Sphingobium yanoikuyae: one gene and its partner. The protein of the gene in region 1 interacts with the protein of each later gene in a pairwise test. Links are inferred from orthologs where the notes say so. Each region holds a gene or a part of one and is shown in the gene's direction. Other genes may lie near its edges. The genes, in order: U0025_RS03000 and U0025_RS23945.

Region 1 (15,841 bases):
GGCAAGGGCGGCACGACCCATATCGGCCTGCCGATGTTCGACACCGTTGCCGAAGCCAAGTCGAAGACCGGCGCCGACGCCTCGGTCATCTATGTTCCGCCGCCGTTCGCGGCCGACTCGATCCTGGAAGCGATCGATGCCGAAATCCCGCTGATCGTCGCGATCACCGAAGGCATCCCGGTTCTGGACATGGTCAAGGTGAAGCGCGCCCTGTCGGGTTCGAAGTCGCGCCTGATCGGCCCGAACTGCCCCGGCCTGCTGACGCCGGGCGAATGCAAGATCGGCATCATGCCCGGCAACATCTTCTCGAAGGGTTCGGTCGGCGTCGTGTCGCGTTCGGGCACGCTGACCTATGAAGCCGTGTTCCAGACCACCAATGCGGGCTTGGGCCAGACCACGGCCGTCGGCATCGGCGGTGACCCGGTCAACGGCACCAACTTCATCGACGTGCTGGAACTGTTCCTGGCCGACGACGCCACCGAATCGATCATCATGATCGGTGAAATCGGCGGCGACGCGGAAGAACAGGCTGCCCAGTTCCTGATCGACGAAGCCAAGAAGGGCCGCAAGAAGCCGATGGCCGGCTTCATCGCAGGTCGCACGGCGCCTCCGGGCCGTCGCATGGGCCACGCTGGCGCGATCGTGTCGGGCGGCAAGGGCGACGCGGAAAGCAAGATCGCGGCGATGGAAGCGGCCGGCATCAAGGTCGCTGCCAGCCCGAGCCTGCTGGGCGAGACCCTGCTGGAAGTGCTGAAGGGCTGATCCGCCTTTAAAATATGATATGGAAACGCGGCCGGGCTGCACCCCGGCCGCACTTTCCCGCTCCGCGACTGCACGCGGCATGCATGGGACACAAGACGATGGGTTACGAGAACCAGGATTTCGAGATCGAACAGGGGCCGAGCTGGGCACGCCCCAACTGGCCGTTGGCGGACACCGACGACCTGACCGGGGCGATGGACCCGACGCAGATGCAGGTGGCCGTGAAGGCTGCTGCAAAGGCGCAGGGTGCCGCTGTTTCCGAGGCCGATATCGCATCGGCTGCCGAGGACGCAATCCGCGCGCAGATGCTGATCCGCACATATCGCGTGCGCGGTCATCTGGCCGCCAATCTCGATCCGCTGGGCCTGGCCAAGCGTGACCTGCCGGCGGACCTGACCCCGGAATATCATGGCCTGACCGATGCGTCGAAGAAGGTCTTCCTGGGCGGCACGCTGGGCCTGCAGTACGCGACCGTCGCGGAGATCGTGACGATCCTGCGCCAGAATTACTGCGGCAATGTCGGCCTTGAATATATGCATATCGCGGACGTCGAAGAGCGCCGCTTCCTGCAGGAACGCCTGGAAGGCAAGGACAAGGAAATCCACTTCACGCCCGAGGGCAAGAAGGCGATCCTGGCCAAGGTCATCCAGGGCGAGCAGTATGAGAAGTTCCTGGGCCGCAAATATGTCGGCACCAAGCGCTTCGGCCTCGACGGTGGCGAGTCCATGATCCCCGCGCTCGAAGCGGTCATCAAATATGGTGGCGCATCGGGTGTGCGCGAGATCGTGTTCGGCATGGCCCATCGCGGCCGCCTGAACGTCCTCGCCAACGTCATGGCCAAGGGCTTCCGCGTCATTTTCCACGAATTCTCGGGCGGCACTGCCAACCCCGAAGACGTGGGTGGTTCGGGCGACGTGAAATATCACCTTGGCACCTCGACCGACCGTGAGTTCGACGGCGTCAAGGTCCACATGTCGCTGGTCCCCAACCCGTCGCACCTTGAAACCGTCGATCCGGTGGTGCTGGGCAAGGTCCGCGCGCAGCAGACCTTCCGCGATGACCTCACCAAGCATGAGCAGGTTCTGCCCGTGCTGATCCACGGCGACGCGGCGTTCGCGGGGCAGGGTATCGTCTGGGAATGCCTCGGCTTCTCGGGCGTCAGCGGCTACAACACCGGCGGCTGCGTCCACTTCATCATCAACAACCAGATCGGCTTCACCACCAGCCCGCAATTCTCGCGCGGCTCGCCCTATCCGTCGGACGTGGCGAAGGGTGTCCAGGCGCCGATCCTGCACGTCAATGGCGACGATCCCGAAGCCGTGACCTTCGCGACCAAGCTCGCCATGGAATATCGCCAGAAGTTCCATCGCGACGTCGTCGTCGACATGTGGTGCTATCGCCGCTTCGGTCATAACGAAGGCGACGAGCCGGGCTTCACCCAGCCGCTGATGTACAAGGAAATCCGTCAGCATCCGCCGGTCAGCGACATTTATGCCGCGCGCCTGAAGGCGGAAGGCGTGGTGGACGACGCGTTCGTCTCCGGTTCGACCGACGAGTTCGTCGCCCATCTGGAAGACGAGTTCGAAGCCGCCAAGAGCTACAAGGCCAACAAGGCCGACTGGTTCGCCGGTCGCTGGTCGGGCCTGCACAAGCCGGCCGATGCCGAAACCGCGCGCCAGAGCGTGGAATCGGCTATCAACCAGAAGCTGTTCGACAGCCTGGGCCGCACGCTGACCACGGTTCCCGAAGGCCATAATGTCCACAAGACGCTGAAGCGCGTGCTGGATGCCAAGGCCGAGATGTTCAAGTCGGGTGCCAATTTCGACTGGGCGACCGGCGAGGCCCTGGCCTTCGGTTCGCTGCTGTCGGAAGGCTATGGCGTTCGCCTGTCGGGTCAGGACTCGGGTCGCGGCACCTTCAGCCAGCGTCACGCGGTCTGGACCGACCAGGACACCGAGGCCAAGTATATCCCGCTCTCGACCGTGCCGCATGGCCGTTTCGAAGTGCTGGACTCGCCTTTGTCCGAATATGGCGTGCTGGGCTTTGAATATGGTTTCGCTTTGGCGGACCCGAAGAGCCTGGTGATCTGGGAAGCGCAGTTCGGCGATTTCGCCAACGGTGCGCAGATCATCTTCGACCAGTATATCGCGTCGTCGGAAACCAAGTGGCTGCGGTCCAACGGCCTCGTCTGCCTGCTGCCGCACGGCTATGAAGGCCAGGGGCCCGAGCATAGCTCGGCGCGTCTGGAACGCTATCTGCAGCTGTGCGCCGAAGGCAATATCCAGGTCGCGAACATCACGACCCCGGCCAATTACTTCCACGCGCTGCGTCGCCAGATGCTGCGGCCCTTCCGCAAGCCGCTCATCATCATGGCGCCCAAGTCGCTGCTGCGTCACAAGGCCGCCGTCAGCAAGGCCGAGGACTTCCTGGGCGAAACGCACTTCAAGCGCATCCTGTCGGACCCCAATGGGTCGGCCGACAAGGATACCAAGCGCCTGGTGCTCTGCTCGGGCAAGGTCTTCTACGACCTGATGGAAGCCCGCGACGCCGCCGGCGACGCCAACACCCAGATCGTCCGTATCGAACAGATTTATCCGTTCGCGACCGACGCACTGGCCACGCGCATCGAGCGCATGACCAATCTGGAAGATGTCGTCTGGTGTCAGGAAGAACCGCGCAACAACGGCGCCTGGTCCTTCGTCGAACCCTATATCGAGGAAGCGCTGGCCAAGGCCGGCAAGGCGCCCAAGCGCGCCCGCTATGCCGGCCGCAAGGCTTCGGCATCGCCTGCCACGGGCCTGGCCTCGCGCCATGTGTCCGAACAGGGCGCCCTCGTCGCCGATGCGCTGGGTCACAGCGTTCGTGAAGAAATCCGTCGCCAGAAGAAAGGCTGAGAAAGCACATGGCAACCGAAGTCAAAGTCCCCACGCTGGGCGAATCCGTTACCGAAGCAACCGTCGGTCAGTGGCTCAAGAAGCCGGGTGAAGCGGTCAAGGCCGACGAGCCGATCGTCAGCCTGGAAACCGACAAGGTCGCGGTCGACGTGCCCTCGCCGGTCGCCGGTGTCATGGGGGATCTGGTCGCCAAGGAAGGCGACACGGTCGAGGTCGGCGCGCTGCTGGCCTATGTGAACGAAGGCGGTGCCGCTGCCGCCGCGCCGGCTGCTGCCGCTGCTCCCGCCGCCAAGGCGGAAGCCGCTGCACCCGCGCCGGCCGCTTCGGCCCCGGCTGCATCGGACGACGAAGAGGGCGGCAGCCTGACCCTGTCGCCGGCGGTCCGCCGCCTGGTGCTGGAGCATGGTCTTGACCCGAGCAAGATCAAGGGCACCGGCAAGGACGGCCGTCTGACCAAGGACGACGTCATGGCCGCCGTCGCTGCCGGCACTGCCAAGGCTGCTGCTGCGACCCCTGCTTCGGCGCCTGCCGCCGATGCGCCGGCCGCTGGCCCCAGCCGCAAGCAGGAACGCGTCAAGATGACCCGCCTGCGCCAGACCGTCGCCAAGCGTCTGAAGGAAGCGCAGAACAACGCTGCCCTGCTGACCACGTACAACGACGTCGACATGACCAACGTCATCGAGGCGCGCGCCAAGTACAAGGATCTGTTCGAGAAGAAGCATGGCGTCCGTCTGGGCTTCATGGGCTTCTTCACCAAGGCCGTCTGCATGGCGCTGAAGGACATTCCGGGCGTCAACGCGCAGATCGAAGGCGACGAGATCGTCTATAACGACTTCGCCGACATCTCGGTCGCCGTTTCGGCCCCGACCGGCCTGGTCGTTCCGGTCATCCGCAATGCGGAAAGCCTGAGCGTCGCTGCCATTGAAAAGACCATCGGCGGCTTCGGCAAGAAGGCCAAGGAAGGCAAGCTGACGATGGAAGATATGAAGGGCGGCACCTTCACCATCTCCAACGGCGGCGTGTTCGGTTCGCTGCTGTCCAGCCCGATCATCAACCCGCCCCAGTCGGCGGTTCTGGGCCTGCACCGCATCGAGGACCGCCCGGTCGTCCGTAACGGCCAGATCGTGATCCGCCCGATGATGTATCTGGCGCTCAGCTATGACCATCGCCTGATCGACGGTCGTGAAGCGGTGACCTTCCTTGTCGCGGTCAAGAACGCGATCGAGGATCCGACCCGTCTGCTGATCGACCTGTAATAATCACCATTTATTGTTGCCCCGGCTTCGGCCGGGGCGCCTCTTGCCCTTGATTTGGGGCAGAGCGATGCCAGTTTGGCTGGCATGACTGGAGAAGGGAAAACCCCATGTCCGATTTCGATTATGACGTCCTGGTTATCGGTGCTGGCCCGGGTGGCTATGTCGCCGCGATCCGTGCTGCGCAGCTGGGCCTGAAGACCGCCTGTGCCGAAAGCCGCGAGACGCTGGGCGGCACCTGCCTCAACGTCGGCTGCATCCCGTCGAAGGCGCTGCTGCACGCCTCGGAACTTTATGACGAGGCCGCCAATGGCGCGCTCGCCAAGCTGGGCGTCAAGATCGACAAGATGAGCCTGGACCTGCCCACCATGCAGGGCCAGCGCGTCGATGCCATCAAGGGCCTGACCGGCGGCATCGAATATCTGTTCAAGAAGAACAAGGTGACCTGGCTCAAGGGCCTGGCCAGCTTCACCGGCGCCAACACCGTCGAAGTGAACGGCGAGAAGGTGACGGCGAAGAACATCGTCATCGCCACCGGTTCGTCGGTCGCCCCGCTGCCGGGCGTGGCCGTGGACAATGCGGGCGGCAAGATCGTCGATTCGACCGGCGCGCTGGAACTGGACAAGGTTCCGGGCCATCTGGTCGTCGTCGGCGGTGGCGTCATCGGTCTGGAACTGGGTTCGGTGTGGAAGCGCCTGGGCGCCAAGGTCACTGTCGTCGAATATCTCGACCAGATCCTGCCCGGCATGGATGGCGAAGTTCGCAAGGAAGCCAACAAGATCTTCAAGAAGCAGGGCTTCGAATATAAGCTCGGCACCAAGGTGACCGGCGCCGAAGTCGGCAAGTCGGGCGTGACCCTGACCGTCGAACCCGCCGCCGGTGGCGACGCCGAGAAGATCGAAGCCGATGTCGTTCTGGTATCGATCGGTCGTCGTCCCAACACCGAAGGCCTGGGCCTCGACAAGATCGGCCTGGAGCTGAACGCGCGCGGTCAGATCGAGACCGACCATGAGTTCGGCACCAAGGTTCCGGGCGTCTGGGCGATTGGTGACGTCATCCCCGGCCCGATGCTGGCGCACAAGGCCGAGGACGAAGGCATTGCCGTCGCCGAGAATATCGCGGGCCTGACCGGCATCGTGAATCATGACGTGATCCCCTCGGTGGTCTACACCAAGCCGGAAATCGCGGGCGTGGGCCTGACCGAGGAAGCCGCCAAGGAACGTGGCGCCGTCAAGGTCGGCAAGTTCCCGATGATGGCGAACAGCCGTGCCAAGACCAATCACGAGCCCGACGGCTTCGTGAAGATCATCGCCGACGCCGAAACCGATAAGGTGCTGGGCGTGTGGATCATCGCCACCGTCGCCGGCACGATGATCGCACAGGCCGCGCAGGCCATGGAATTCGGCGCATCGAGCGAAGACATCGCTTACACTTGCCATGCGCACCCGACGCACAGCGAAGCGATCAAGGAAGCGGCGATGGCCGTGACCGGTAAGCCGATCCACATGTGATCGACTGCGCGATCGCAGGATAAGGGAAGGGGCCTCCGCCAAGCGGGGGCCTTTTTCTTTTGGGGAAGGACGCGCGCTGCTCTATCGGACGGGCATGAACCAATTCCCCTCCAGCCAGTCGGTGCCGTCGGCCAATCCCGAGCGGTTGTTCTTTGCGCTGTGGATCATCTTTTCGGTGCTGACCGCGCTGGCCGACATCATCGCGATCGTCCGCCATCCCGAAATGACGTTGCAGATATTGCCGCAGACGGCCCTGGGGCTGGCGGTGTGTCTGCCCTTCGGCGCGGTCGCGATCCTGCTGCGACGCCGGCGGCTCAAGCGCCAGGCCGCGCGCGACGCCTTTCTTCAGGCGATGGCGCGGCTCGACTGAGCATCGCCGGCGGGCGCCAGCGCGGGCCGAATGGCGACGCGATTGCGGCCCTTTTCCTTCGCTTCATAGAGCGCGCTGTCGGCGCGGGCGATCGCGTCATGGATCGAGCGGTCGGCGCGATGCAGGCTGGTGAGGCCGAAGCTGGCGGTGAGCGGGCCGGGCAGGCCAAGCCGGCTTGCCGCCTGTTCGGCAAAGCGCAGCCGGATCGCGTCGGCAATGCCGGTCGCCATGGCGGGGTCTGCGCCGGGCAGGAAGAGGATGAACTCCTCGCCGCCGAAGCGGGCGATGACGGCATCGGCCGGGGCCAGCGCCCGCAGCGCATCGGCCAGCGCGACGATCACCCGGTCGCCCAGCCCATGGCCATGGGCGTCGTTGACCCGCTTGAAATGATCGATGTCGCAGGCGATCAGGCTGCCGCTGGCATCATGGCGGGCCACCGCCTCCTCGAACCCGCGGCGATTGAGCAGGCCCGACAGCGGATCGACATGGGCATCATGGCGGTAACGGGTGAGCACGTCCTGCATGGCTGCCGCGAGCGCCGATAGGGCCAGGAACAGGCCGAACATGCAGGCCAGCGCCTGCATCAGGAAGGCATATTGGCTGTCGCGGAACGCGACGCCGCCGGGCAGGGTGAAGGACACGCTGCTGCCGCGCAGCAGATTGTCGAGCGCGACCAGGGTGACGGCGGCATAGAGGGCGCGATCGGGCCAGCCGCGCAACTGGCCGCGGCCCGCAATCAGCGGAATGGATATCAGCAGGAAGCAACCGAAATCGGACGACACCAGTTCCAGCGGGACGATGTCCCGCATCACTGCAAAGCTGCAGATCAGGATCGATATCGCCCAGATGGCGATGCGCAGCCCCAGCACCCAATTGGGGCGCCAGCGCGTCAGCAGCGCCTGGCTGAACAGCAGGAATCCGGTGGCAAAGGCGGTGTCGGCGACGATGCCCCACAGGTCCGTGGGCAGGAAGTCGAACGCGACCGGCACGGAAAAGCCCGTGGCGACGCTGAAGAAGGCACCGCTCCACCAGCCCGCTTCGCGCGCGCCCCAGCCCCAGACGATGAGGAAGGCGACGCCGAAGCTGGCCATCATGATGGGCAGGAAGAAGGCGAAATTCTCACCCACGAAGCGCGACCGATCCTTTGTGCAGCATGACGGCATGACGTCACGTCATGCAGGAGCGCCATCCTGCATTATCCGGTAAATGTCGATGGTTAAGAGAGCGTAACGGTTGCGACGGGCCGAGCGGGGAAACTGTCTAACCTGGATCAGAAATGCGGCTTGCGCTTCTCGCGGAACGCCGCGACGCCTTCGGCAAAGTCGGGATAGGTGAAGGCATCGCGGAACATTTCCAGCGTCACCATGTCATCGTCCGCCTGACCGTCGAGGATGCGGCGGACCATCGCCTTGGACGCGCGCACGCTATGCTGGGCATTGGCGGCAATCTCGCGGGCCAGTGCGTCAGCAGCGGCCCGCGGATCGGCCGCGATCTCGTCGACCAGGCCGATGGCAAGCGCCGCATCGGCATCGTGCAGCGCGCCGGTGAACAGGATGCGCTTGGCCCGTGCCGGCCCGACCAGATCGACCAGCAGGCGGGTGTCGAACAGCGAATAGACGATGCCGAGCTTGGCCGGGGTGATGCCCAGCCGCGCGGTGGGCGCCGCGATGCGCAGGTCGCAGGCGATCGCCAGCCCGCATCCGCCGCCGACACAATCGCCGTCGATCGCCGCGATCATCGGCTTTTCGGCATGGGCCAGCGCATATTGGCTGGCGCGGATCGCGGCCTGGTTGGCGGCGCGCCAGTCAGCGTTGCCCGAACAGGCGGCAAATTCGTTGATGTCGGCGCCGGCGCAGAACAGGCCGGGCGTGGCCGAGGCGAGGATCAGCACGCGGATATCCGCGTCGGCCATGGCATCGGCGACCAGATGCGGCAGAGACTCCCACATCGCCTGGGTCATGGCATTGCGGCGATCGGCCCGGTCGATCAGCAGCCGGGCGACCGTGCCGTCCCGCTCCAGGCGCAAGCTCATGCCGGCCAGGCTTCCAGCATCGGCACCAACTCGTCGAAATGGTGGATCACCGCATCGGCCTCCAGATTTTCGACCGGGCCGTCGAGGAAGCCGAAGCTGACCGCGATGCTGGGAATGCCGGCATTGCGGGCGCCGGCAATGTCGTTGATCGTGTCGCCCAAGAAGATGGCGCGGCCGCCACCGGCCCGCTCGATCATCGCATGGATCGGCGCCGGATCGGGCTTGGCAATGCCGACCGTGTCACCGGCGACGACCGAGGCGAAGCGGTCGAACAGGCCCAGTTGGTGCAGCAAGGGGATCGTGAAGCGTTCTGCCTTGTTGGTGCAGATTGCCAGCTTCACGCCGCGCTCCGCCAGCGCATCCAGCATCGCCATCATGCCGGGATAGGGCAGGGAGTGGAGCGCCAGATTCTGTTCATAATAATCGAGCAGGATCGGCAGTGTCTGGTCGAGGATCGCTTCGTCATAGCCGCCCGACGCGTCGAGCGCGCGCTGCAGCATCACCTTGGCGCCCTTGCCGACGAAGGGCCGGATGGAATCGACCGGGAAGGGGGCTCGGCCGATCGTGCCGATCGCGTAATTGACCGCCGCAGCGAGATCGCCGCTGGTGTCGAGCAGGGTGCCGTCGAGGTCGAAGCCGACAATGTCGAAGGATAAGCGTGCCATGGCATCGCCATGCCGCGTCGGCGGTGGCAATGGCAAGGCAAACATGGCAGAGAGCCGTGATATTCCAGACCACTTGAACGAAAAGGACGCGCTCGCCGTGACCGCACCTCGCCCCCTAGCAGTCGTCATCCTTGCCGCCGGGCAGGGCACAAGGATGAAGTCCGGCACGCACAAGGTGCTGCACCCGATCGCCGGGCGGCCGATGTTGCTGCACCTGCTTGCCAGCGTCGCGGACCTGCTGCCCGAGCGGCAGGTGGTCGTGGTCGGCGCCGGCCGCGAGCAGGTGGAAAAGGCGGTCGAGGGCAGCGGCGTCGCCATCGCCGTGCAGGAACAGCAGCTTGGCACCGGTCATGCCGTGGCGCAGGCGCATGATGCGCTGGCGGGCTTCGCGGGCGACGTGCTGATCCTCTATGGCGACGTGCCGCTGGTCAGCGGCGCGACCATGAAGGCGATGCTCGATCGGTTGAGCCGGGGCGACGAGCCGCGCGCGGTGGTGCTGGGCTTTCGCCCGGAGGACGCCGCTGCGTATGGCCGGATCATCGCCGATGGCCAGGGCATCATCGAGAAGATGGTCGAGTTTAAGGATGCGAGCGAGGCCGAGCGCGCCGTCACCTTGTGCAATAGCGGCCTGATGGCGGTGCGGGCGAGCGACCTTTTCGTGCTGCTGGACCAGATCGGCAACAACAATGCGGCCGGCGAATATTATCTGCCCGACATCATCATGCTGCCCGGTGCGAACAGCGCCGTGATCGAGACGGAAGCGTGGGAAGTGGCCGGCGTCAACAGCCGCGCCGAACTGGCCGGCGTCGAAGCCGTGTGGCAGGACCGCCGCCGGGCCGAGGCGATGCGCGAGGGCGTGACCCTGGTCGCGCCGCAGACCGTCTTCTTCGCGCACGACACGGTGCTGGGCCGCGACGTGACGGTCGAACCCAATGTCGTCTTCGGTCCGGGTGTCACCATCGCCGACAATGTCGTCATCCATGCCTTCTCGCATCTGGAAGGCGCGACCGTGGCCAGCGGCGCCGACATCGGCCCCTATGCCCGGCTGCGTCCGGGCGCTGACATCGGCCCCAAGGCGAAGGTCGGCAATTTCGTCGAGATCAAGAAGGCGCGGCTCGACGAAGGGGCAAAGGTCAATCACCTCTCCTATATCGGCGACGCCAGCGTCGGCGCGGCGGCCAATATCGGCGCGGGCACGATCACCTGCAATTATGACGGCTTCTTCAAGTATAAGACGCAGATCGGGGCGGGCGCCTTCATCGGCTCCAACAGCGCGCTGGTCGCGCCGGCGACGATCGGCGATGGCGCGATCGTCGCGGCGGGCAGTGTCGTGACCAAGCCGGTTCCGGCCGACGCGTTGTGTCTCGTCCGTCCGCAGCAGGAAAGCAAGCCGGGCTGGGCGGCGGCGTTCCGCACCCGCATGCGCGAGCGGAAGGCGAAGGCTTGAGCTTCATCCGGCGCCGGCCGTTTCTGTCCGCTCTGCTGCTCCTGTTGCTGATCGCGGTGGCAGGGCCGCTCTGGCTGCTGATGAACGCGCGCGCGATGCCGGCCGTGCGGCGCGCCGATGTCGTGCTGCCTTTCCCGGCGGGCGCGTCTCAGCAGCCGATCAGGGTCGCGCTGCTGACCGACACCCATCTGTCCGGGCCGGACAACAGCCCGGCGCGGATGGCGCGGATCGTGGCCCGGATCAACGGCCTCAAGCCCGACCTGATCCTGCTGGGCGGCGACTATATCGGCGACAATAAATGGGGCGCGACCTATGATGCGCGCCGCGCGATCGCCCCCTTTGCCGGGCTGCGCGCGCCGATGGGCGTGGTCGCGGTGCTGGGCAATCATGACAGTCGCAGCAGGAAGAACCGGGTGGCGCTGAGCGCCGATGACTGGCAGCGCGCCTTTGCCGATCTGGGCATCACCCTAGTACAGGATGGCGCGGTGCGGCGCGGGCCGCTGGCGATCGGCGGGTTGAAGGACATCTATACCCGCAAGCCCGACATACCCGATACGTTGAAAGCGATGCAGGACATTGGCGGCGCGCCGGTCATCCTGTCGCATGGACCCGATGTCTTCCCGCTGCTGCCCGATGCGCCGTCGCTGACCCTGGTCGGCCATACCCATTGCGGTCAGGTGGTACTGCCCTTTGCCGGGATCGTCTATGTGCCCTCCCGCTATGGCACCCGCTATGCCTGCGGCCGCTATCAGGATGGCAGGAAGGCGATGATCGTGTCCGGAGGCGTGGGCACCAGCGGCCTGCCCTTCCGCATGCTGGCGCCGCCCGACATCTGGCTGATCACCATCCGGCCACGATGACATTCTTTTCATGGCTCAGCCATGGCGCTGTCGCCTGACCGGCATTAATGGCATGGCGACAAAGCTGTCCTATATGGACGCTATCTGACTAATCTGGTTCGGCGGGGCTTTCCACCATGTGCGGTATCATCGGAATTATTGGTAAGGATCAGGTCGCGGAACGACTGGTCGATGGCCTCAAGCGGCTGGAATATCGCGGCTATGACAGTGCCGGCGTCGCGACCGTGCATGACGGCCGGATCGATCGCCGCCGGGCCGAGGGCAAGCTCAACAATCTGGTCAAGGAACTTGGCCAGTCGCCGCTGGCCGGCACCACCGGCATCGCCCATACCCGCTGGGCCACCCATGGCGCGCCGACCACCAGCAATGCGCACCCGCATGCGACCGGCGAAGTGGCGCTGGTCCACAATGGCATCATCGAGAATTTCAAGCCGCTGCGCGACGAACTGATTGCCCGCGGCCGCACCTTCGACAGCCAGACCGACACCGAAGTGGTCGCCCATCTGGTCAGCGAACTGGTGGAGCAGGGCGTGGCGCCGAAGGAGGCCGTGGCCCAGGTGCTGCCGCGCCTGCACGGTGCCTTCGCACTCGCCATCCTGTTCAAGAGCCATCCCGACATGCTGATAGGCGCACGCCTCGGCTCGCCGCTGGTCGTAGGCTATGGCGATGGCGAGACCTTCCTCGGCTCCGACGCGCTGGCGCTCGCCCCGCTGACCCAGCGCATCGCCTATCTGGACGAGGGCGACTGGGTCGTCATCACCAAGGATGGCGCCGAGATTTTCGACAAGGACAATAACCCGGTCGAACGCCCGGTCACCATTTCCGGCGTGTCCGGCGCGATGATCGACAAGGGCAATCACCGCCACTTCATGCAGAAGGAAATCTATGAGCAGCCGGTCGTCGTGGCCCAGACGCTCAAGGCCTATCTGCAGCGGATGGATGATCGCGTGTCGCTGCCGATCCCCGATTTCGACCTGTCGACCATCCGCCGCGTCACCATCGTCGCCTGCGGCACCAGCTTCTATGCCGGCATGGTCGCGCGCTACTGGTTCGAACAATTCGCCCGCGTGCCGGTCGATTTGGATTTCGCCTCCGAGTTCCGCTATCGCGAGCCGGTGATGGAGGAGGGCGGCTTGGCCCTGTTCATCAGCCAGTCGGGCGAAACCGCCGACACGCTCGCCGCGCTGCGCTATGCCCGCGCCCAGGGGCAGAAGATCGCCGTCGTCGTCAATGTGCCGACCAGCTCGATGGCGCGCGAGGCCGACCTGCTGCTGCCGACCCATGCCGGCCCGGAAATCGGCGTCGCCTCCACCAAGGCCTTCACCTGCCAGCTTGCCGTGCTCGCTGCCTTCGCCGCCAATCTGGCGCGGGCCAAGGGCAAGCTCAGCGCCAAGGATGAGAAGGAAATTGTCCGTCACCTCGCCGAAGCGCCCGCCGCGATCAACGGTGCGCTCGCCTATGACGAGGCGATCGAGGCGATGGCCCATCATATCGTGCCGGCGCGCGATGTCCTGTATCTCGGCCGCGGCACCGACTATCCGCTGGCGCTGGAAGGGGCGCTCAAGCTCAAGGAAATCAGCTATATCCATGCCGAAGGCTATGCCGCCGGCGAGATGAAGCATGGCCCGATCGCGCTGATCGACGAACTGGTGCCGGTGATCTGCATCGCGCCCAGCGGCCCCCTGTTCGAAAAGACCGTCAGCAACATGCAGGAGGTGCAGGCGCGCGGCGGCAAGGTGGTGCTGATTTCCGACTATGACGGGGTGCAGGCGGCGGGCGAGGGGTGCCTCGCGACCATCACCATGCCCAAGGTCCACCCGCTGATCGCGCCGATGGTCTATGCCGTGCCGGTGCAACTGCTCGCCTATCATGTCGCCGTGCTCAAGGGCACCGACGTCGATCAGCCGCGCAACCTGGCGAAGAGCGTCACGGTCGAGTGAGCCGGGCCGCCCCTGCCGTCATGATGGCAGGGGCTTTGGCTGCCGCGGCTTCGATCAGCCGCCACCGGGCGAATTATGGCCACCCGCCGGCACCGGGCCGCCGCTTGGCGCGTGGCTGTGGTCGGGATTGCTGTCCCAGTCGATATGATAGAGGTCGAAGCGGCGGTCGCGCAGGTTGCGGACCGTGCCTTCGGCCCGCGCCCAGCTGAGGTCGGCCAGGTTCACGTCCGCCATGGTCAGCGTCTCGACATTTTCGCTCGCCTCGGCCGCGATGCCGTCCCGCGCGAAGGGCAGGTCGCACGGCGTCAGGATCGCGCTCTGGGCATATTGGATGTCCATATTGTCGACGTTCGGCAGATTGCCGACATTGCCCGACATCACGACATAGCATTGATTCTCGATCGCGCGGGCCTGCGCGCAATAGCGCACGCGCATATAGCCCAGGCGCGAGTCGGTGCAGAAGGGGACGAAGATGATGCGCGCGCCCTGGTCGACCAGTCGGCGGGCCAGTTCGGGAAATTCGCTGTCATAACAGATCAGCACGCCGATCGGGCCGCAGTCGGTCTGGATCACGTCGAGCGCGTCGCCGCCCTTGATGTTCCACCAGAAGGCTTCGTTGGGGGTCGGGTGGATCTTTTCCTGGGTGTGGACCGATCCGTCGCGCAGCGCGACATAGGCGATATTCTGGATGTCGCCATCGTCGGCGCGGGTCGGGTGCGATCCGCCGATGATGTTGATATTATATTCCAGCGCCATCCGCGTCAGTTCCTTGGTCAGGCGCGGGGTATAGCCGGTCAGCTTGTCGATCGCCTCGATCGGGGAGAGCTTCTTGGTCTCGAAGGAGAGCAGGGGCAGGGTGAACAGTTCGGGGAAGACGATGAAGTCCGACCGATAATCGGCCGCCACGTCGACGAAATATTCGATGTTGCGGACGAACTCGTCGAAATCCTTCACCGCGCGCGCCTGGAGCTGGCAGGTGGCGAGGCGGACGCTTTCGACGCCGCGCGGCACCCGCATTTCGGGTGCCTCGTCCGGGTCGACATAGGGGTTGCGCCAGACCAGATGCGCGGCATGGCCATCCGACTGCTTGTCTTCGGGCAGGTAATTTTCCAGCACGCCCAGCGGTTCGAACTGGTTCTTCAACTGGAAGCTGATGACCTGGTCGCGCAGCTTGCCGCTGACCACCTTTTCCAGATAGTCGGCCGGGCTGCCGGCGCGGCGCTTGGCGCGGGCATAGCCGGGCATGCGGCCCGCAATGACGATGCCGTGCAGGTCCAGTTCCTCGGCCAGTTCCTTGCGCTCGTCATAGAGGCGCTGGCCGATGCGCAGCCCGCGCAGCTTGGGATCGACCGCCATTTCATAGCCATAAAGCCATTCGCCTGCTGCGCTGTGGCGGGTGCCGAAACCGTTGGCGGTGATCTCCTCCCAGTCATGATGGGAAAAGGCCATCGCCTTGCTGACGCGCATGGTGGCGCAATAGCCCACGACCTTGCTGTCATAGAGGGCGACGAAGCAGCCATTGGGGAAATTGTTGATCTGGCCGCGGATGGTGGCCAGCGAATAATTGGGCATGCCGGGATAGGCGCGGGCGATCAGCCGCTGGATGCCGCGCACATCGCCGGGCACCGCCGCCCGGACTTCCAGGCGCTTCTTGGCTGTCGTGGTCATTCTTCGCTCCCGTCGCATCAATCCGAAAAGGAAAAGGCGGCGCCGGGATGCGGCGCCGCCTCGTTCCGTTTCCGTATTGAAAGCTTCAGGAAGCGATCAGTTCCGGTAAAAAGCCTTTATCAGGCCCACTTGGCCATTTCGGCTTCCAGATTGACGCGGATCGCCTCGAAGAACTGCTCCGTGGTCATCCAGGCCTGATCCGGGCCGATCAGCAGGGCCAGATCCTTGGTCATCGCGCCGCCTTCGACGGTCTTGATGCAGACCTGCTCCAGCGTCTCGGCGAACTTCACGACGTCCGGCGTATCGTCGAACTTGCCGCGGAACGACAGGCCCTGGGTCCAGGCGAAGATCGAGGCGATCGGGTTGGTCGAGGTCGCCTTGCCCTGCTGGTGCTGGCGATAGTGGCGGGTGACGGTGCCGTGCGCGGCTTCGGCTTCCA
Region 2 (15,449 bases), 4.5 Mb from region 1 along the record:
CCCGCCCATCATGCACTGGCGCGCGAGGCGGCGGCCCGATCGGTCGTGCTGCTCAAGAATGATGGCGTGCTGCCGCTCGATCCCGCTGCCGGGCAGAAGATCGCGCTGATCGGCCCGTTCGGCGAGGACAAGGCCAATCTCTATGGCCCCTGGGCCTTTTACGGCGATCCCGACAAGGGCATCGACATCGCCACCGGCCTGCGCGCGGCGATGCCCGATCCCGCGAAGCTGACGGTCGAACTGGGCTGCGCGGTCAACGGCCCGATCAAGGACGGGATCGCCCGTGCCGTCGCGGCGGCGAAGGCGGCGGACGTGGTGATCCTGGCGGTCGGCGAATCCCAGGCGATGTCGGGCGAGGCGCAGTCGCGCACGATGATCGAGCTGCCGTCCTCGCAACAGGCGCTGGCCGATGCGATCGCCGCCACCGGCAAGCCGGTCATCGTGCTGCTGCGCCATGGCCGCGCGCTGGCCCTGCATGACGGTGTCGCCAATGCCCAGGCCTTGCTGGCGACCTGGTTCCTGGGGTCGGAAACCGGCCATGCGCTGGCCGACATCCTCTTCGGCAAGGTCGATCCCTCGGCCAAGCTGCCGGTCAGCTTCCCCTGGGAAAGCGGGCAGGAGCCTTTCTTCTACGACCGCAAGTCGACCGGCCGACCGACCGTGGACAATGGCAGCACCGAATATAAGGCGCGCTATGCCACCACCGACAACAGCGCCCGCTTCCCCTTCGGCCATGGCCTCAGCTACACCGATTTCGCCCTCAGCGACCTGAAGCTCTCCGACACCGCGCTGCGCTGGGACGGCGCGGTGGAGATCACCGTGCGCCTCACCAACAAGGGCAAGCGCAAGGGCAGCGAGGTGGTGCAGCTCTATATCCGCGACCGCGTCGCCAGCCGCACCCGCCCGATCCGCGAACTGAAGCGCATCCAGCGCGTGACCCTGTCGCCGGGCGATTCCACCCAGGTCCGCTTCACCTTGTCGCGCACAGACCTCGAATTTGTCGGCGCCGGCAACCGCCGTATCGCCGAGCCGGGCCTGTTCGACCTGTGGGTCGGCCAATCCTCGACCGGCGGCCTGCACGGCCAGTTCACCCTCTACGCGGCGGTGCCGACTTCTCCGCCACCAAAAGGCTGAACTCTCCGATCCACCCTCTCTCATAGGAAAATCCGATCACTGTGACGGAATCGATTCGTTTCGATCCGCCGCCGCGCAGGACTACCCCTTTTCGCGCCTTGAACAGGCAGAACAGGACAGGGGAGAGAAACATGTCCACGACCCGCATTTCCACATTCGCCTTGGCGTGCGCGCTGCTCGCCAGCCCGGCGCTCGCCGCCGAGACCAAGCCAGCCGCCGCTGCCGCGCCCGTCGTCACCGAAAAGCCGGGCGGCATGACCAACAAGGACTGGTGGCCCAACCGCCTCGACCTCACCGCCCTGCGCCAGCATGAGGCGACCCGCGCCAATCCCTATGGCGCCGACTATGACTATGTGAAGGAATTCAACAGCCTCGACCTGGACGCGGTCAAGGCCGACATCCGCAAGGTGCTGACGACCTCGCAGCCCTGGTGGCCGGCCGACTATGGCCATTATGGCCCCTTCTTCATCCGCATGGCCTGGCACAGCGCCGGCACCTATCGCGTTGGTGACGGCCGCGGCGGCTCGGATGGCGGCGAACAGCGGTTCGATCCGCTCAACAGCTGGCCCGACAATGTCAGCCTCGACAAGGCCCGCCGCCTGGTCTGGCCGATCAAGCAGAAATATGGCCGGAAGCTCAGCTGGGGCGACCTCATGGTCCTGTCCGGCAACGTCGCGCTGGAGGATATGGGCTTCAAGACCGTGGGCTTTGCCGGCGGCCGCATCGATGCCTGGCAGCCGGACGTCGTCTATTGGGGGCCGGAAACCAAGATGATGGGCACCGAGCGCTCCAATCCCGACGGTTCGCTCAAGCGCTCGCTTGCCGCGACCACCATGGGCCTCATCTATGTGAACCCCGAAGGCCCCGGCGCCAATCATGATCCCAAGGGCGCCGCCGCCGACATCCGCCGCGCCTTCGGCAATATGGCGATGGATGACGAAGAAACGCTGGCGCTGATCGCGGGCGGCCACACCTTCGGCAAGGCGCATGGCGCCAAGAAGCCGGAGGAATGCCTGGGCGCGGAACCCGCCGCCGCCGGCATCGAGGATCAGGGCTTCGGCTGGAAGAACAAGTGCGGCAAGGGCAATGCGGAAGATACGCTGACCTCGGGCCTGGAAGGCGCCTGGTCGGCCACGCCGACCCAGTTCACCACCCAATATATCGACAATCTGCTGAACTTCGATTGGGTGAAGACCAAGAGCCCGGCCGGCGCGACCCAGTGGATCCCGACCGATCCCGCCACCGCCAACATGGTCCCCGACGCGCATGTGAAGGACAAGCGGCACGCGCCGATCATGTTCACCACCGACATCGCGCTCAAGGAAGATCCCGGTTTCCGCAAGGTGCTGGAAAGCTGGCAGAAGAATCCCGAGCTGTTCAGCAAGGCCTTCGCCCGCGCCTGGTTCAAGCTGACCCATCGCGATCTGGGGCCGCAGGCCCGCTATCTCGGCAAGGACATCCCGTCCGAAACCTATAGCTGGCAGGATCCGCTGCCCAAGGCGAGCTTCGCCCCCGTCAGCGCCGCCGATCAGGCCAAGCTGAAGGCCGCCATACTGGCGTCGGGCCTCACCGGGCCGGAACTGGTGCGCACCGCCTGGGCCTCGGCCGCGACCTTCCGCAGCACCGACATGCGCGGCGGCGCCAATGGCGCGCGCCTGCGGCTCGACCCGCAGCGCGGCTGGGCGGTCAACGATCCGGCGGAACTCAGCAAGGTGCTGGCGAAGCTGACCGCGATCCAGAAGGATTTCGCCAAGTCCGGCAATCAGGTGTCGATGGCCGACCTCATCGTCCTCTCCGGTAACGCCGCAGTCGAGCAGGCGGCGCAGAAGGGAGGCTACAGCATCACTGTGCCGTTCACGCCGGGCCGGGTCGACGCCGCGCAGGCACAGACCGATGTCGCCTCCTTCGCCTATCTGGAGCCCAAGGCGGACGGCTTCCGCAACTGGTATGGCCCCAAGGCAGAGGTCAGCCCGGCCGATGCGCTGGTGGACAAGGCCGATGCGCTAGACCTCACCGTGCCGGAAATGACCGTGCTGGTCGGCGGCATGCGTGCGCTGGGTGCCAATAGCGGCGGATCGAAAAATGGCGTGCTGACCACCCGTCCGGGCACGCTCAGCAACGACTTCTTCGTCAACCTGCTGACGATGGACACGGTGTGGAGCAAGTCGGCGACGCCGGGCCTCTATGACGGCAAGGACCGGGCCAGCGGCGCGGCAAAGTGGACGGCGACCCCGGTCGACCTGATCTTCGGCTCCAACTCCGAACTGCGCGCGGTGGCCGAAGTCTATGCCGAGGACGATGCGAAGGAGAAGTTCGTCACCGACTTCGTTGCGGCCTGGACGAAGGTCATGAACGCGGATCGCTTCTGAGGAATGAGCAACCCGGCGGCGCACGGCGTCGTCGGGTTCTTTGGATCGAATTGGCGGGAGCGACCAAGTTCGGACCTATTCCCCCTCCCGCAAGCGGGAGGGGGTTAGGGGGTGGGCTGGACATCGCGAAAGCCCACCCCGCTGCGACTAACGCGCTGCGCGCGCAAGTCTCGCTGCCCCTCCCGCCGGCGGGAGGGGAATGGCCGGGCGCCACCCCAAAACAACGTTGCGCCATTCCGGAAGCTGAACCTGCGTTAGCATCCATCCATCCCCAAACCAAAAGGGCGCCGCGGTCTCCCGTGGCGCCCTTTCAGCATCAGAACTTGTAGTTCGCGCTGATCGTGAAATTGCGCGGGGCGCCGTAGCGATATTGGCTGAACGAACCGGCCTGGCTGTAATATTTCTTGTCGAACAGATTTTCGACATTGGCCTGGAGCTGCAGCTGCTCGGTCACGGCATAGCGCGCCATCAGGCTGACCAGAGTATAACCGTCCTGCTGGAAACGGAAGGGCACGGCCGGCGTGGTGCCGGGGATGGTGCCGTCCGAATAGGCCTTGCTGCGATAATTGACGCCGCCACCGATGGTCAGGCCGGTCAGCACGCCGGGCAGGTCATAGGTGGTGAAGATCTTGAGCAGCTTGCGCGGCTGCGCGGTGTTCACGTCGTTGCCGTCCGGATCCTCGATCTTGAACTGGCTGTAGCTGGCATTGACGTTCCAGCCCGGCAGCGGCTGGCCGGTGGCTTCCAGTTCGAAGCCCTTGCTGGTGACACCCTCGACCGCGCGATAGGGCTGGAAGGTCTGGCCGTTGAGGATGATTTCCGGGCCGTCCATCTCGCCGACATTATCCTGCTCGATGCGGAACAGTGCGATCGAGGTCTGCAGCGCATCGCCGAAGAAGCTGCTCTTGAGGCCGATTTCATAGGCGGCGCCGTTCAGCGGATCGAGCAGGCGCTGTTCGCGGTCATACAGGTTCTGCGGCTGGAAGATCTTGGTATAGCTGGCATAGACGCGATGGTTCGACGTGATGTCGTACAATGCGCCGACATAGGGGATGAACACATTGTCGTCGCCATAGTCGCTCGGCCCGCTCCAGGCGAAGCCGCGCTGGTTCCAGCTGGCGATACGGCCGCCCAGGATGACCTTGAACGGATCGGCCACGTTCAGGCGGAACGCGCCATAATAGCCGGTCTGCTCGATCCGTTCCTGTTCGTTGCGCACCGCGTCGGTGCCCCAGACCGGCTCGGGAAAGGGCACGCCTTCCTGGCCGATCACCGGCACGTTCGTGGCCCACTCGTTATTCACGCCCGGCTGAGCGTTCGGTAAGTTGGGATTGAACTGGGTGAAGGGCGCCACATAATTGTCGGTGTGCCGCTTCAGCACGCTGTGCAGCGCGCCCAGCACGACCTCATGATCGCGGCCGAACAGCGCCACCTGGCCCTTCAACTGGGCGTCGATGCTGTTCTGGATGCTTTCACCCTTGGACTTGTAGGGGTTGGTGCCGTCCATCGTGCCGGTCGCCTTGTCGACGCCGCCATAGAGATAGAGAAGCTGCGTATCGCCGGTGGTCTTGAGCCGGTTGTAATTGGCGGTCAGGTTCCAGCGATCGCCAAATTCCTGGCGCACCGTGGCATAGATATTCTGGTTGGTGGTGTTCCAGTAGGTCCAGTCCGCCGCCGTGGTCTGCGACCGGGGCAGGTCGGTCAGCGTGCCGTCGGTGTAGAAGGTGGGCAGCGCGCCCCAGGTCGCGCCCTTGGGCTTGCTGTCCTGGTGGCTCATGCCGACGCGGATCAGCGTGCTATCGGTGACGTCTGCCTCGACCACGCCATAGAGGACCCACTTCTTGCGGTCCTGAATGTCGATGAAATAGTCGCCCTTTTCATAGCGCCCGACCAGCCGGGCGCGGATGCGGCCATCGGCGGTCAGCGCGCCGCCAATGTCGGCCGACAGGCGCCAGGTGTTCCAGCTGCCGATGCTGGCATTGACATAGCCGGTCAGGTCGGTGGCGTCGGCATGCTTGCGCACCAGGTTGACCGACGCGGACGGATCGCCCGCGCCCGACAGCAGGCCGGTCGCGCCGCGCACGACCTCGATCCGTTCATAGATGGAGACGTCGATGCTGGTCTCGCCATTGCCACCGGCCAGCGTCCAGGCGGCGGGCACGCCATCGACCTGGGTGTTGCGGATCTCGAAGCCGCGCGCGAAGAAGCTGTTGCGCACGTCGTCGACTTCGTTGGCGGATACGCCCACCGCATTGGTGATGACATCCTTCACGCTGATCAGATTCTGGTCGAGGATACGCTGCGCGGTCATGATGCTGACCGACTGCGGGGTTTCCTGCACCGTCAGGCCCAGGCCGGTCGCGGTGTCGATCTTGTCGGGCAGGGTATAGGTGCCGGTGACGACGATCTGGTCGTCGCGATTCTCATCGGCCGGTGCGGCATTGGTCTGGGCGGCGGCGGGAAGGGCGACGACGCACAGCGCGGCGCCGGCAAGCCAGTGATATTTGGACAGCATGAAGACCCCTGTTTTCTGGAAGGAAATTGGGCGTCGTCCTAAGGGATGTTGCGAGGCGATCGCAACAATAATGCGAATGCGTCGCAATGCTATTTTGCGCAAAATATGCGAATATTTCCCTCTGTGACCATATTGCCACAGATCCCGCCGTCGACCGGCGGGTGATGCGCGGCGCGGCTGCGGCCGGTCAAGGCGTCCCTCGGCCTGCTCCGCACGCCGGATCGTCAAATAATGTTTCAAGTCAATGTTATGAAAGCGCAAAAATAGAAATTCGGAATTTGTTCCGCGCGGAAGCTGATTTTTGTTTCACAACAACAGGGTGCTTCTTGGCGAAGTGTGTTGGAAATCTATAGCTGTCCTGACTCAAGTGGATCGCGTTAACACTTTCCGTCTTTGCCTTCGTTTCGTCGCATCATCCACTCATCTGGCCTGCGCAACACGGCCGGAACACGGGCTGTTCATGCAGCAGAAAGCCGGACACGAACAGGCAATGTGTCTGGCGCATCCCACGGCGCCAAGACGTCAAAATTTATGAAGGTCAGAAGAAGGGGGTTCTGACGGTTCGAAACGCCACCAGGCGGCCGCCGTCGGACGACAAGCTGCGATGCTGCAGGCCCGACCGATCGAGAAGTGAAGGAGCAGCGTGATGCCTATCATGTCCAAAAACCAAAAATATCTTGTGATGCTTGCCCTGCTGGCCGGGGCCGCCCCGGCCGCCGTCGTGGCGCAGGACCAGGCCCAGGACGCGCCGCCGGCCGATGTGTCGGCCAGCGTCGCCATGCCGGCCGCCGAACTGACGGAGGGGCCCGAGATCAAGGGCATCATCTCCGCGCGCAGCGGCGACCGGATGCAGGTGACCGCCGCCGACGGCAGCAAGAGCGTCATCACCATCAATGATGATACCAAGATCAGCGCCAGCAAGGGGCTGTTCGGCCTTGGCCGCGACCATCTGGCCGCGACATCGCTGCTGAACGGTCTGCCGGTGACGGTGAAGACCCTGCAGGCCGGCGAAGGGCTGCTTGCCAGCAAGATCGCCCTGCAGAACAAGGATCTCAAGACCGCGTCGATGATCAACAACGGCACGGCCCAGCGGTTCGACGAACAGACCGCCGCGACCGAGGCCTTGCGCGGCCGCATGGGGGAGATCGACCAGTATAATGTGAAGGGCACGACCAACGTCAATTTCGACACCGGCAAGGCGGTGCTGTCGGATCAGGCGAAGAATGACCTCTGCGCCGCGGCGACCTCGGCCAATGGCATGAGCAACGCGCTGCTGCTGGTCGTGGGCTATACCGACTCCACCGGCGGCGAAGAGCTGAATCAGGAGCTCAGCGAAAAGCGTGCCTCGCGCGTGGTCAATTATCTGCAGCAGGCGTGCGGCTGGAAGCCCTATCGCATGCTGACCCCCACCGGCATGGCCGAGGCCGATCCGGTGGCCAGCAATGACACGGTCGAGGGCAAGGCGCAGAATCGCCGCGTCGCGGTGAATATCCTCGTCAGCAAGGCCGTCGACGGCCTCTGACCCCTGCGGGGTGGGCCCTTGCCCACCCCCATTTTTGCGCTCCGATCGCGCGACTTCGCAAAAATCTTCTATTGCGAAGTGGTGACTGCGGACCGGCAGCGGCGCAAATGCGTCCTCTGCGACACTATATATTTTGCAGCTTTCGCAAGCGCGCCAAGCCGCTTCACCCCCCGCCGCACCTCTGCTACAGGCGCGGCCATGCTTAACTTGAACGGTATCACCGTGCGCCTGGGCGGCCGCACCATCCTCGACCGCGCCGGCGCCGCGCTGCCGCCGCGCAGCCGCGTCGGCCTCATCGGCCGCAACGGCGCGGGCAAGTCGACCCTGATGAAGGTGATGATCGGCCAGCTCGACCCGGACGAGGGCAGTTGCGACATGCCGCGCGACACCCGCCTGGGCTATATCGCGCAGGAAGCCCCCTCGGGCACCGCGACCCCGTTCGACACCGTGCTTGCCGCCGACAAGGAACGGGCCGAATTGATGGCGGAGGCCGAGCATACCGAGGATCCCGATCGTCTCGGCCATATCTATGAGCGGCTGACCACGATCGACGCCTATACCGCGCCCGCGCGCGCCGCCCGCATCCTCGTCGGCCTCGGTTTCGACGAGGAAATGCAGGGCCGTCCGCTCGACAGCTATTCGGGCGGCTGGAAGATGCGCGTTGCCTTGGCGGCGCTGCTCTTCTCCAACCCGGACCTGCTGCTGCTCGACGAACCGTCGAACCATCTCGATCTCGAAGCGACCTTGTGGCTGGAGAATTTCCTCAAGGCCTATCGCGGCACCGTGGTCATCATCAGCCATGAGCGCGATCTGCTCAACAATGTGGTCGACTATATCCTGCATCTCGAAGGCGGGAAGGTGACCCTTTATCCCGGCGGCTATGACGCGTTCGAGCGCCAGCGCGCCGAGCGCCTGGCCCAGCAGGAGGCGGCACGCGCCAAGCAGCAGGCCGAGCGCGAGAAGCTGCAGGATTATGTCGCCCGCAACTCGGCCCGCGCCTCGACCGCGAAGCAGGCCCAGTCGCGCGCCAAGGCGCTGGCCAAGATGCAGCCCATTGCCGCTGCGATCGAAGACCCCAGCCTGCATTTCGGTTTCCCAAGCCCCGCCGAACTGCGCCCGCCGCTCATCACCATGGACATGGCCTCGGTCGGCTATGACGACACGCCGATCCTGCGCCGCGTCAATCTGCGCATCGATCCCGACGATCGTCTGGCGCTGCTCGGCCGCAACGGCAACGGCAAGACCACGCTGGCGCGCCTGATCGCGGCGCAGCTGGCGCCGATGGAAGGCGCCATCAACAGCTCGGCCAAGATGAATGTCGGTTATTTCACCCAATATCAGGTGGAGGAGCTGGACGTCACCGACACGCCGCTGGAGCATATGACCCGCGTCATGAAGGGGGCGACGCCCGGTGCGGTGCGTGCCCAGCTTGGCCGTTTCGGCTTTTCCGGCGAGCGCGCGACGCAGAAGGTCGGCTCCATGTCGGGTGGCGAGCGCGCGCGTCTGGCGCTGGCGCTCATCACCCGCGATGCGCCGCACCTGCTGATCCTCGACGAACCGACCAACCATCTGGACGTCGACAGCCGCGAGGCGCTGGTGCAGGCGCTCAACGAATATTCGGGCGCCGTCGTCATCGTCAGCCACGATCGCCACATGATCGAACTGGTCGCCGACCGGCTGGTGCTGGTCGACAATGGCACCGCCCAGCCGTTCGACGGATCGCTCGACGATTATACCGACATCATCCTGCGCAAGGCGGACGGCAACCCGTCGGGCGGCGACGCGCCCAAGGTCGATCGCAAGGCGGACAAGAAGGCCGCTGCCGAATGGCGCGAGAAGCAGAAGACGCTCAAGAACGCGGTCAACAAGGCCGAGCGCGAGATGTCGACGCTGATCGCCGAGCGCAAGCGCATCGACGCCGTGCTGTCCGATCCCAAGAGCGCGACCGGCGCCGAGGCGAAGATGACCACCAGCGAACTCATGGTGAAGCGCGCATCGGTCGAGAAGAAGCTGGAAGCGGCCGAGGAAGTCTGGATGGAAGCCGGCGCGGCGCTGGAAGCCGGCTGATTCTCCGGCTTTAGACCCTGATTCACGCCATCGGTGAAAGCGCGGAGCGCTTCCACCTCAGACGATCAGGGTCTAGAATGTCAGCGGTGGCGCGCCCGCTTCGTGGGAGCGGGTGCGGATCACGATCTGCCAGGTGGCGATGAACAGGGCGGCGATCACCGGCCCGATGACGATGCCGTTGAAACCGAACAATTGCAGCCCGCCGAGCGTGGTGATCAGCACGACATAATCGGGGATGCGGGTGTCGCGGCCGACCAGGATCGGGCGCAGCAGATTGTCGACCATGCCGATCACGAACATGCCGCAGAAGATCAGGATCAGCCCCTTCCAGATCGCGCCGGTCGCCAGCAGATAGATCGCCACCGGTGCCCAGATGAGGCCAGTGCCGACGGCCGGCAGCAGCGAGAAGAAGCCCATCATCACGCCCCACAGCAGCGCGCCGGAAATGCCCAGTGCGCCGAACACCAGCCCGCCGATCAGCCCCTGCAGGATGGCGACGACGATACTACCTTTGATCGTGGCGCGGATGACGATGACGAATTGCCGCATCAGCGCGCGGCGATGCAGCACCCGCAGCGGCGCGGCCCGGTCCAGCTTGCGCGCCAGATCCAGCCCGTCGCGCAGCAGGAAGAAGGTGAGATAGAGCATCACTGTCAGCGCGATGAGGAAGCTGAAGGCGCTCTGGCCGATCAGGAAGGCCTGGGCCGCGACGGTGCGGAAACTGGCGGTCAGGCCGTCGGTCAGCAGCCGCTGGACCGCCGCGAAATTGGATATGCCCAGCCGCCGCAGGCCGATCGACGCCCAGTCAGGCAGCGCCGCCTGGAACTGCGCGAACATGTGGGGAATGTTGATCTTCCCCACATTGATCTGGGCGTAGAGCGCGGTCGCTTCCTGCACCAGCGCGATCGACAGGATGATGGCCGGCACGATCACGATGGCGATGATCAGCAGCAGCGTCAGCAGCGCGGCGCTGTTGCGATGGCCGGGGATCAGCTTGAGCAGTCCCTGGTTCACCGGGATGAACAGGATGGCGACGATCACGCCCCAGAGGATCGCCCCGAAGAAGGGCTCGACCACCAGCGCGAAGGCGATGGAAACCAGCACCACCAGGGCGACGAACACCCCATCCTCAATCTGCGTTCGGCGATGCCGGCTCTGTCGTTCCATGTCCGCTCTTTGGCAGAAACCGTTACGTTAATCCATGCATCGCATGGTCTTATTGCGTCTTGGCGTCAAAGTTGAAGGTCACCATCACTTTGGGATCAAGGCCGGTGCTGCTGTCGCCATTGCCCACGCCAAAGGGCAGGCGGGCGACGCTGGCCGATCCGCTGACCTTGCGGCTCTTGCCGCTGCCCGACAGGGTGAAGCGGATCGCCTGCGGCTTGGCCACGCCCTTCAGCGTCAGCGTGCCATGGGCGCGATAGCCGTTGGCGCCGCTCTTCTCCGCCCCCTTGGCAACGAAGGTCGCGGTCGGGTGGGCGGCGCTGCCGAAGAACTCGTCGCCCGGCAGCATGCCATCCTTGTATGCGTCGCCGACGCTGGCCGATGCCATGTCGATCGTTACCTTGATGTCGGCGCTTTCGGGATGGTCGGGGTCCATCACGACCTTCGCGGTCCATTTCGAGAAATTGCCGCTGATCGTCTCGCCGCTGTTGCCGACGGAAAAGCCGATCTTGCCGCCGGGTTGCACCGCCCAGGCCGGCGGCGGGCCGGCCGGTTCCTCGGCGACGGCCGCGGTCTCGTTCGCAGCCGGGGCGGCGGCATTGTCGCTCGCATTGCCGGCGGCTTCGACGGCATTGTCTTCGGCAGGCGCCTCGACCGCATTGGCGGCGGGCGCATCCGGCGCGACGGGCGCGGCACCCGGCAGGATCGCCCGGCCGAGCAGGAAGCCAACGAGGATCAGCGCGGGCAATCCCAGCAGCAAGGCGGTCGAGCGGCCCGGCACCATCCGCCAGATCAGCCCGTCGCGCATCAGCACATGATGGCGCAGCGCGCCCGCGACATGCAGCGCGACCAGCGCGATGCCGATCCAGGCGAGCAGGCTATGGCCACCTTCGGCCAGGCCATGGCTCGCCATTGGCAGCGGCAGATGGGGCAGGGGTATGACGCCGAAGAACAGGGTCGGCACCTTGACCTTGGCGGTCGAGACCAGCGCCCAGCCGGTCAGCGGCGCGCCCAGCATGAAGGCATAGAGGCCGACATGGACGCTGGACGCCAGCGCGCCCTGCCAGCCACCCTCCAGCTTGGCCGGGCGTGGTTTCCACCAGCGCACGCCGATGCGCAGCAGCGTCAGCAGCAGCACAGTGATGCCGATCGACTTGTGCAACTGGAACAGCGCAAAGCCGCGCGCGCCCAGACTGCCCAGCGCCCAGCCGACGGCGATCTGGAAGGCGAGCAGGGCGGCGATCGCCCAGTGCAAGATGATGGCGGCCAGGCTGTAACGCTGCGGCATATGGACTACCCCGAAAATGACCCTGTTGGATTGGGCGCAAAATTATGTCGCGGGGGTAATGAAGTCCATCGTCGCAGCCGGAAACGATCCGTTGCCGGGTGGATCAGCGCAGGTCGATCGCCGTCGCCTCCGCGTCTGGCAGGCTGGCGCCCATCGCCCTGGCCAGGGTGGGCGCGATCGCGCGCATGTCGATCAGGCCCAAATCCTTGCCCGGCTTCACCCCCGGTCCCATCGCCATGAAGGTGGCGCGCAGATTGGCCGGGCCGGGGAAATAGCCGTGCATGCTCTTGACCGGTGTCGGCGCGACCAGCGGCGCATTGGCGCCACGGAAGATGTCGGTCACGAAGCCGGGCTTGAGGTTGATCGTGAAGCTGGCCTGCGGATTGCCGCCCAGCTTCGTCATCTCCGCCCGGTCGACGATGCGCTCGATGCCGTTGGCGGGGTTGGCGGCCAGCTTGTCGAGCAGGCCCTTCACCTTGTCGGCCAGCATCTTGTCGTCCGGGCGGGCGAGCATGATCGCGGCCGATCCACCGCCGATCCACGGCATGGCCTGCCACGACGCGACCTTGCCGTCCGCGCCAAGGGTGATGAGGCCAGCGTCGATGAAGGGGCGGAACAGGTTGAGGCCGCTATGCGTCGCCTCGAACCCATGGTCGCTGACCAGCGCGATCAGCGCGTCGGGATGGGCCTTGCGCTCGGCCGCGATCAGGTCGCCGACGATCGCGTCGATCTTTTCCAGCACGGCCTTGGCGGCTGGCGTGTCGGGACCGCTGCCATGCTGCTCATGGTCGAGTGCGGTGAGGTAGACGGTCAGGAAGTCGGGCTGGTGCGCGGCGATCAGGGCGGTGGCGAACCGGCCCCTGTTCTGGTCGCCGGACAGGCTTTCATCGATCCCCATGGCATAGGGCTGGCCGACCGCCCGTTCCAGCTCCGCCTTCAAACCCGGCGTCGCCAGCGCATCCAGCAATTGCGCGTCATCGGCATGGCCGGTGCGCCAGATTTGCGGCAGGTTCCAGCTTATGCCCTTCGCGGCGACGCTGACCGGCCAGTGGACATTGCCGGTGGAAAGCCCGGCTTTCGCCGCCGCATCCCACAGCATCGGCACCTTCACATCCTGCGCATACCAATACCAGCCGCCCTGGTTGATCTGCATCGGGTCGAAGCTGTTGTTGCTGACGATGCCATGCTTGCCCGGCGACACGCCGGTCATCAGCGTGGTGTGGCTGGGATAGGTCAGCGTCGGCAGCACGCCGGTGACACCCGATGCATGGGCGCCATCGGTCAGGAACCGGCGCAGATTGGGCAAGGCAAGGCCGCGCTTGTCCGCCTCCAGCACGTCGCCGGGACGCAGCCCGTCGATCGAGATCAGCAGCACCGGCTCGGCCAGCGCCGGGAGCGGCGTGACGGCGAGCAGGGCGGAGGCAAGCAGCGCGGCCTTGTTCATCTTAGAAACCCGCCTTGAGGGTGACGAAGAATTGCTGCGGCGCGCCGATCAGCAGCGTCTGCGCGTCGCCGCTATTGCCAAAGCCGCCCGATCCGATCGTGCTGATATATTTCTTGTCGAACAGGTTGCTGGCGTTGAGCTGCACTTCGATCTGGTCGGTGATGCGATAACCGATCGAGGCGTCCACGATCACCCGGCCATCGACCGACGCATCGTTGGTGTAGCTGTAATAGCGCTTCGACATATAGTTGGCGCCGATCCGGCCGAACAGCGGCCCCTGGTCATAATTGAGTTCGCCGCGCAGCAGATGCTTGGGGCTGTCGACCACGGTCTTGCCCTTGATCGCCGCGACCAGCGTGCCGTCCGAGCTGTTGAGCACATCGTCGCGATAGGTGGCGTCGGTGTAGCTGTAGCTGGCATAGAGGCCAAAGCCCTGGCCCAGCTTCAGGTCGCCCGCCGCCTCGATGCCGACGGCGCGGACATTGCCGACATTCTGCAGCGCGGAGGCAAGGCCCAGGATCGGGCTGCCGACCTGCACCGCCAGCAGGCGGTTGCGGAAATTGACCAGATAGGCGCCCAGCGTGCCGTTGAAGCGCGAACTATTGTAGCGCAGGCCCAGCTCGTACGTGTCCGAGCTTTCCGGCTTCAGATCGTCGCGGATCTGGTCGAAGCCAGCCTGGTTGGTGGAGAAGGGGCCGGTGGTGGTGGCGCTGGCAAAGGCCTTGGTCACCTGGGTGAAGCCACCGAAGATTTCCGCCTCGGGGCTCAGTTCGACGGCGAAGCCAGCATGGGGCTGGAACCAGTCCTCGGCCTTGATCTTGCCCTCGGGGAAGCTGCTCGACACGACCGCCTCGGCCTCGTTGGTGACCTTGAAGCCCTTCCAGCCCAGGTTAATCGTCAGCATGCCCAGGTCGATCTTGTCGCGGACATAATATTGGATCGTGTCGGTGGTGAAGTCGAACTCCCACTGGGTCGCGAACGGGTTCTTGGGATAGTCGCGGAAGGACAGGCCGGCTTCGGTGCGGCTCTTGAACGCATAGAAGCGGCGGGCCTGGTTGAACTTGTTATTCTCGTACCAGGCGCCCGCTTCCAGCGTCTGGACGCCGATCGTCGCATCTACGCTGCCGAAGGCGCCGATCCGATCCATGTCATATTCGGTGGTGCGGATCGACAGCGGCGAACCGCCGGTGGGGCTGGGGACCGAGGGGGTCGCCCACAGGCCCATGCCGCTATTATTGTGATAATAGCCCTTGATCTTGAAATTGGCATGATCGCCCAGCGGCGTGCTGTAGCCGATCGCGCCCAGCCAGTCCTCGCGCAGGCCGGCGGCGTCATAATAGGCGTCCCAGACCGACGTCACATTGTCGGGATAGACGGTGCCGGCGGCGGCGTTGCTGACCGGCGCGCCGGTTTCGCCGCGATTATTGCCGATGTCGGCATAGAGCACGGCGCGGGCATAATCGGGCGACGTATTGTCCCATTTCCAGCCCAGGCGGTTGATCATGTCCATCGACATGTCCTGATAATCCTGCTCGCGGCGGTCCGAATAGCTCAGCCAGCCATCCAGCTTGCCGTCGCCGACCGGGATCACGACCTTGGCATTGACCATATGCTGGTCCTGCGTACCCTGGCCCTTCCACTTGTCGGTCGAGCCGTATGCATAAGAGACATAGCCGCGAATGCCGTCGGCACTGCCCATGTTCAGCCGGGCGAAGGCGCGCCAGGTTTCGTCGCTGCCATAGGTGAGGTTGCCCTGTGCGCCCAGCGCATCGGCCGGATCCATCGAGAAGGTCTCGACCGTGCCGCCCAGATTGCCGGTCGACTGGGTGCCGAGCGAACCCGAACCCTGCGACACGCGGACGGTGCCGATATTCTCGCTGCTGATGGCGCGGGTGATGTGCAGGCCGTTATGATTGCCATAGCTCATGTCTCCCAGCGGAATGCCG

Evidence for each region.
Region 2: the proteins of U0025_RS03000 (region 1) and U0025_RS23945 interact in binary tests that used the Escherichia coli proteins (3 or more experiments, as listed by UniProt). The link is inferred for Sphingobium yanoikuyae from one-to-one orthologs.

The regions. Positions count from the first base shown.
Region 1 is NZ_CP139979.1:647,236-663,076, forward strand. The notes cover bases 474-3,856. They hold U0025_RS03000 (2-oxoglutarate dehydrogenase E1 component), read left to right. Parts: upstream 474-860; coding sequence 861-3,656; downstream 3,657-3,856. Other genes in these bases: sucD (succinate--CoA ligase subunit alpha), read left to right, coding at 474-762; odhB (2-oxoglutarate dehydrogenase complex dihydrolipoyllysine-residue succinyltransferase), read left to right, coding at 3,665-3,856. Outside these bases: more of sucD, read left to right, coding at 1-473; more of odhB, read left to right, coding at 3,857-4,912; lpdA (dihydrolipoyl dehydrogenase), read left to right, coding at 5,020-6,420; U0025_RS03015 (hypothetical protein), read left to right, coding at 6,515-6,790; U0025_RS03020 (GGDEF domain-containing protein), read right to left, coding at 6,766-7,917; U0025_RS03025 (enoyl-CoA hydratase-related protein), read right to left, coding at 8,061-8,822; U0025_RS03030 (HAD family hydrolase), read right to left, coding at 8,819-9,487; bifunctional UDP-N-acetylglucosamine diphosphorylase/glucosamine-1-phosphate N-acetyltransferase GlmU, read left to right, coding at 9,642-10,934; U0025_RS03040 (metallophosphoesterase), read left to right, coding at 10,931-11,794; glmS (glutamine--fructose-6-phosphate transaminase (isomerizing)), read left to right, coding at 11,911-13,734; U0025_RS03050 (bifunctional GNAT family N-acetyltransferase/carbon-nitrogen hydrolase family protein), read right to left, coding at 13,789-15,402; U0025_RS03055 (NADP-dependent isocitrate dehydrogenase), read right to left, coding at 15,522-15,841. UniProt on the Escherichia coli protein: E1 component of the 2-oxoglutarate dehydrogenase (OGDH) complex which catalyzes the decarboxylation of 2-oxoglutarate, the first step in the conversion of 2-oxoglutarate to succinyl-CoA and CO(2).
Region 2 is NZ_CP139979.1:5,125,072-5,140,520, forward strand. Bases 7,182-10,172 are described here. They hold U0025_RS23945 (ABC-F family ATP-binding cassette domain-containing protein), read left to right. Parts: upstream 7,182-7,738; coding sequence 7,739-9,607; downstream 9,608-10,172. Other genes in these bases: U0025_RS23940 (OmpA family protein), read left to right, coding at 7,182-7,540; U0025_RS23950 (AI-2E family transporter), read right to left, coding at 9,680-10,172. Also shown: U0025_RS23925 (glycoside hydrolase family 3 N-terminal domain-containing protein), read left to right, coding at 1-1,134; katG (catalase/peroxidase HPI), read left to right, coding at 1,266-3,503; U0025_RS23935 (TonB-dependent siderophore receptor), read right to left, coding at 3,820-6,018; more of U0025_RS23940, read left to right, coding at 6,665-7,181; more of U0025_RS23950, read right to left, coding at 10,173-10,774; U0025_RS23955 (YceI family protein), read right to left, coding at 10,824-12,059; U0025_RS23960 (alkaline phosphatase family protein), read right to left, coding at 12,163-13,503; U0025_RS23965 (TonB-dependent receptor), read right to left, coding at 13,505-15,449. UniProt on the Escherichia coli protein: Genetic data indicate it may be involved in ribosome assembly or function.